3 regions of the Bacillus sp. DU-106 genome follow, and region 2 is predicted to be linked to each of the others. Evidence: predicted binding sites of a transcription regulator. Region 2 holds the regulator's gene; each other region holds the start of a gene.
The links. The regulator CtsR, encoded in region 2, represses protease genes until heat stress. The targets are predictions, from matches to a motif close to ATGGTCAATAAAGGTCAAACA.
Positions count from the first base shown of each region.

Region 1: the regulator CtsR is predicted to act here: its motif matches at 780-800, upstream of clpB (ATP-dependent chaperone ClpB).
Region 3: the regulator CtsR is predicted to act here: its motif matches at 710-730, upstream of clpP (ATP-dependent Clp endopeptidase proteolytic subunit ClpP).

Region 1 is NZ_CP026607.1:1,144,549-1,146,745, forward strand. It holds gene C3Y97_RS05915 (YjzC family protein) at 429-608, shown strand; gene clpB (ATP-dependent chaperone ClpB) at 818-2,197, shown strand, end outside.
Region 2 is NZ_CP026607.1:91,765-93,961, reverse strand. It holds gene mcsB (protein-arginine kinase McsB) at 1-41, opposite strand, end outside; gene mcsA (protein-arginine kinase activator protein McsA) at 46-594, opposite strand; gene ctsR (transcriptional regulator CtsR) at 765-1,226, opposite strand; rRNA gene rrf (5S ribosomal RNA) at 1,435-1,550, opposite strand; rRNA gene C3Y97_RS00505 (23S ribosomal RNA) at 1,600-2,197, opposite strand, start outside.
Region 3 is NZ_CP026607.1:5,050,799-5,052,995, forward strand. It holds gene C3Y97_RS25925 (DUF421 domain-containing protein) at 1-536, shown strand, start outside; gene clpP (ATP-dependent Clp endopeptidase proteolytic subunit ClpP) at 777-1,358, shown strand; gene C3Y97_RS25935 (HPr family phosphocarrier protein) at 1,758-2,006, opposite strand; gene whiA (DNA-binding protein WhiA) at 2,030-2,197, opposite strand, start outside.

The sequences.
Region 1 (2,197 bases), 1.1 Mb from region 2:
AATAAGAGGTTAGACTCGGTGAAATCACCATAGATGGAAATTTCACTATATATCCATCTTACGTCTCAAAGTGCTGTGGTGTCTACTATTTATCGTTGGAAATTAAGAAAAGTCAACATCTTTTTAGAAAGTTCAAACAATGTTTCTTTCATTATGTACAAATTGTGAAAAGGGTTACATTGCTCGTGTGATGAGGCATATAATGAACATGTAATCTTCTCGTATATGTTTGACTCTCCTTTGAAACTAGCCTAGAGTAGGTTGGTTTCTTTTTTTCTACAGGTAGGAAAGAAATCCCTGCTTACGCTTGTGTCATTCATATATATGTACAAGAATGAGATGTAGTACTGTTTCCTAAACATGACAGAAAAGCTTTCTTTTAAAATGGATATACTAATGAGGCAAGACGTCATGGAAGGAGAATGAAGATGGGACAAAATCGCAGGTTTCGTTCTGGACAAAAAGCGCCGAATGATGGCATTTACGTAGAAATTGGTGAAACGGGAAGTATGGTGAAAGATCCGCAAATGGTGAAATTAACTGCCGGTGAAAAGTTTCCGGATAACACGAATCATAACCGCCAGTGGACATATAAAAGAAAACCGTAACAGAAGCCGCAATCATTATTGCGGCTTTTTTGTCGTTACACATTGTAATTTCATTTACCGTATTTTTTAGCAGTATAATGAATGCTCTCTTTTTCTTTTTCAAATAATAAGTTTGAAAATACATAGGCAAAATTATTGTATAAAAAAGTCAGTTGGCGTATAATCAAATCAAAGGTCAAAGAAAGTCAAACTTTTGGAGGGCTGTAAAGATGGACTTAAATCAAATGACAACAAAAACACAAGAGGCGATTATGAGTGCCCAATCTTTAGCGGTATCTCATCATCACCAAGAGGTGGATACTGTTCATCTATTACTTGCATTATTAGAAGAGCAAGATGGATTAGCAGTACGTATATTTCAAAAAATGAATGTTGATATAGAAGCATTAAAGCAAGGTGCTGAAAGTTTAATTAAAAAGAAACCTTCTGTAACAGGGAGCGGTGCAGAAGTTGGAAAATTGTATGTAACGAGCGCTCTGCAACAACTTCTTGTAAGAGCAGGGAAAGAAGCAGAAAAACTGCAGGATGATTACATTTCAGTAGAACATGTATTGCTTGCTTTTTCTGAAGAAAAAGGCGATATAAATCAATTATTTACAAGATTGCATATTACGAAAGATAACTTATTACAGTCTTTAATGACAGTTCGGGGGAATCAAAGAGTGACGAGTCAAAATCCAGAAGCAACTTATGAAGCGTTAGAAAAATATGGCCGTGATTTAGTGGCGGAAGTGAGAGCAGGGAAAATCGATCCTGTAATCGGCCGTGATAGTGAAATACGACGTGTAATTCGTATTCTTTCACGTAAAACGAAAAACAATCCTGTTTTAATTGGGGAGCCAGGTGTTGGTAAAACAGCAATCGTTGAAGGGCTAGCACAGCGTATCGTGAAAAAGGATGTACCTGAAGGATTGAAAGATAGAACGATTTTTGCGTTAGATATGAGTGCGCTCGTAGCAGGTGCGAAATTCCGTGGTGAGTTCGAAGAGCGTCTGCAAGCTGTATTAAATGAAATTAAAAAGAGTGAAGGACGCATTTTATTATTCATTGATGAACTTCATACAATAGTTGGAGCTGGTAAAACAGAGGGAGCCATGGATGCAGGAAATATGTTAAAACCGATGCTTGCGCGCGGTGAACTGCATTGTATCGGGGCGACGACGCTCGATGAATATCGCAAATATATTGAGAAAGATCCAGCGCTAGAAAGACGTTTCCAACAAGTATTAGCAGAAGAACCAACTGTTGAAGATACAATTTCCATTTTACGTGGATTAAAAGAACGCTTTGAAATTTATCACGGTGTAAATATTCATGACCGTGCGATTGTAGCAGCGTCAGTTTTATCAGATCGATATATTTCAGATCGCTTCTTACCTGATAAAGCAATTGACCTTGTTGATGAAGCGTGTGCAACAATTCGTACAGAAATTGATTCTATGCCAACAGAATTAGATGAAGTAACGCGCCGCATTATGCAGCTGGAAATTGAAGAAGCAGCTCTTGGGAAAGAAACGGATCGTGGTAGCCAAGAGCGTCTAAAAACATTGCAACGTGAATTATCGGATTTAAAAGAAGTTGCAAGTGGC
Region 2 (2,197 bases):
CATGGACTAATCGCTTCATTCATAATTTTGTCCAGTGACATAGAACTACTCCCCCTCTCTATGCTCACTAAGCTGAGTTTCAAGCCCTCGAATCTCATCTCTTACCTCAGCAGCTTTCTCAAACTCCTCATTCTGTACATATTGTTTCAGAATAAGTTTTAGTTCATCTAATTCTTTCTTTAAGTGGATATTTCCTTCCATTCGTTCCGGAATTTTTCCACAATGTTCTGTATGTCCACCATGAAGTCGCTTTAACAATGGGTTTAAGTGTCCTTTAAATGTATCGTAACAAGAAGCACAACCAAAGCGTCCCACTTTTGTAAAATGTTCATATGTCATCTTACAATCTGGACATCTTACTGTATTTGTATTTGAAAACCCGTTTTTTCCTTCTCCAAACATTGTTGATTCACCGTGTAATAAACCAGCAAATACATCATGAAATGAAAAGTTAGACTGTGATGATTGAAAGAAAGACGTATAGCCACTTTGCTCCGCACATTGCTCACAAAGATGAACTTCCGCCTTCTTCTCGTTGATTACTTTTGTATAATGTAAAGTTGCTGGTCTTATATTACAGTTTTGACAAGTCATCAATATCCCCACCTTTACAACAGGAACGATCTACCTCATGATACTTTTCATACATTACTAGATTGTCCTCTTTCCTTAATCCACTCAGATAAAAGTACATGCTCTTTTTCAAAACTTCTACAATATTTAACTGCCCTATCTTAATTATCATTCTTTTACAAAAGCTGTATTTATTTATATTTCAGTGTTCTTAACATTGCGCATAATATTCGAGCCCTAAGTTCATCTCGAGAAGGAATATCCATTGATAATACAGAACGATCTAGTACACTTAACATTAATTTTGCTTCACGGCCTGTTATGATTCCCTCTTCTAATAAACGTATAATCATACTCTCTGCATTCCCTTGTGCAACGCTATGATCAATCATATGAAGCATTTGATCAATAATGTCTATATCATCATGCAGTTTGACTTTTATAATGCGAATGTAACCTCCTCCACCACGTTTACTTTCTACTACAAATCCTCTTTCTAATGTAAAACGGGTATTGATTACATAATTGATTTGAGATGGTACGCACTCGAATCGATCCGCAATCTCATTTCTTTTGATTTCAATCACATTATTATTACTTAAGTCAATAACTTGCTTTAGATATTGCTCAATGATATCAGATATATTTCTCATTTATCCGCCACCTTTATTGACTTTGACTATCTTTGACTTTAATTATATACGTATTAATAAAATTTGCAACTCTTTTGCTTATTCACTATCCTAGCCACATTCCCCTGCATTTAATCAAAATAGTAATTATTTAAGCATATTTTTTTAATTACTATGGATTATAAAAGAAAACACGAAAAAACACGAGTCATTTGACTCGTGTTTAGTTGCTTGGCGACGTCCTACTCTCACAGGGACAAGGTCCCAACTACCATCGGCGCTAGAGAGCTTAACTTCCGTGTTCGGTATGGGAACGGGTGTGACCTCTCTGCCATCATCACCAAACTATGAAGGCATATTCCTTCAAAACTAGATAACATTTGCTACATATTATATGGTTAAGTCCTCGATCTATTAGTATTCGTCAGCTCCACATGTCACCATGCTTCCACCTCGAACCTATCAACCTGATCATCTTTCAGGGATCTTACTAGCTTACGCTATGGGAAATCTCATCTTGAGGGGGGCTTCATGCTTAGATGCTTTCAGCACTTATCCCTTCCGCACATAGCTACCCAGCTATGCCCTTGGCAGAACAACTGGTACACCAGCGGTGCGTCCATCCCGGTCCTCTCGTACTAAGGACAGCTCCTCTCAAATTTCCTACGCCCACGACGGATAGGGACCGAACTGTCTCACGACGTTCTGAACCCAGCTCGCGTACCGCTTTAATGGGCGAACAGCCCAACCCTTGGGACCGACTACAGCCCCAGGATGCGATGAGCCGACATCGAGGTGCCAAACCTCCCCGTCGATGTGGACTCTTGGGGGAGATAAGCCTGTTATCCCCGGGGTAGCTTTTATCCGTTGAGCGATGGCCCTTCCATGCGGAACCACCGGATCACTAAGCCCGACTTTCGTCCCTGCTCGACTTGTAGGTCTCGCAGTCAAGCTCCCTTATGCCTTTGCACTCTACGAATGATTTCCAACCA
Region 3 (2,197 bases), 460 kb from region 2:
AGAAAGAAAAATATACGAGTGACGAATTACTGGAACTTCTCCGTGGAAAAAGTGCGTTCAGCGTAGCTGAAGTCGAATTTGCTGTCTTAGAACCGAGCGGAGAATTAAATGTATTATTAAAGAAAGATTCTCAGCCACTTACAGCAAAAGACATCGGTTTAAAAGTACCAAACGAGAAAGAACCACAAACTGTTATTATGGATGGAAATGTACTAGATGAACCTCTTTCAGCAAGCGGACATAACCGCGCTTGGCTACATTCAGAATTAGAAAAAATCGGTGTTGTTATTGAAAATGTCTTCCTCGGTCAAGTGGATTCATACGGACAACTTACTATCGACATTTACAATGACAAACTCCAAATGCCTTCTCCTCAAAATAAACCTTTATTATTAGCATCTTTAAAAAAATGTCATGCTGATCTTGAACTATTTTCCCTAGAAACAAAGTCGAAGTCAGCAAGCGAAATGTATAGTAAAAACGCGAAACAAATCGAAAAGATTTTAAATAAAGTAACCTATCTTTTAAAAGACTAATTATCGAAAGAACGCTTAAGTTAAAAGGCGTTCTTTTCTTTTTTCTCCAGTTTTCGTAACGTTTAAATTTATGTAATTCGGTTATGATGTTGAAGATACATAAGCAGGGAATTTCGAAAACATAGCGAATATTTCATGGTACAACTACATATTTTTTTGATTTAAAGTGGTTTCGTTTGACCTTTATTGACCATAATTGTATTATAAGACTAAGAAAGCTTTATAAGGAGGAAATAACAGATGAATTTAATTCCTACAGTAATTGAACAAACAAATCGTGGAGAACGCGCTTACGATATTTACTCTCGACTATTAAAAGACCGCATCATTATGCTTGGTAGTGCAATTGATGACAACGTAGCTAACTCAATCGTTTCCCAGCTTTTATTCTTGGAATCTCAAGATCCAGAAAAAGATATTCACATCTACATCAACAGCCCTGGTGGTTCTATCACAGCGGGTATGGCAATCTATGATACAATGCAGTTTATTAAACCACAAGTATCAACAATCTGTATCGGTATGGCTGCATCTATGGGTGCATTCTTACTTGCAGCAGGTGAAAAAGGAAAACGTTATGCACTTCCAAACAGTGAAGTAATGATTCACCAACCACTTGGTGGAGCACAAGGTCAAGCGACTGAAATCGAAATCGCTGCAAAACGTATCCTATTCTTACGTGAAAAACTAAACCAAATTCTTGCTGACCGCACTGGTCAACCACTTGAAGTACTACAACGCGACACAGACCGCGACAACTTCATGACAGCAGAAAAAGCTTTAGAATACGGTTTAATCGATAAGATCTTTACAAATCGTTAATACTTAAAAGCGAAAGCGGCTCGTTCAGAATCGCAGGGCGATGGAGCCCTGATTCCGAGGCGCTTTTTGCCTCGAATGAAGGGGCGAAACAACCGGAGATTCTAGCCGCTGGAGCTGGATATAACTAAAAGCGGAAGCGCCCTATAATTGGGCGCTTCTTTTATATATTGTTCCCCGCTCACATACCCCATCCAGTATCCCTCTAAATATATCAACGATTTTTCAATTATATCGAACAAAACTTAAATTATATCAACGATTTTTTTAATATATCAACGGTTCGACACAACATATCGATTTACCGACAATCTCCGACAAGGACAAACCAGCTAAATACCCCTCCCCGCTAATCCGCACAAACAACAAAACAAAAAGCTATCGCATATACGCGATAGCTTCTTATTGTACATATGCAGCTAATGCTTCTAAAGCCTCTTCTGCATCTGAACCTTCTGTTGTAATTGTTATCATGCTTCCAGTTCCAATTGCTAAGCTCATAATCCCCATTATGCTCTTTGCATTTACTGTCTTTCCATCTTTCTCGATGAAGATATCTGCATGAAAGCGATTTGCCTCTTGTACAAACAACGCAGCCGGACGTGCTTGTAAACCGTTTTTTAATGAAACCTGAACTCGTTTTTGAACCACAGCTCCATTTCCCCTTTAACCTCTTATTTTTTTACTAACGTTTCCCCCGCGCGTAATTTCTCTGCGATTTCATCGATTTTACGCAAACGATGATTAATACCCGACTTACTAATCTTCCCCCCGGATACCATCTCACCTAACTCTTTCAATGTTACATCTTGATAATCTCTTCGTAATTGTGCAATCTCTTG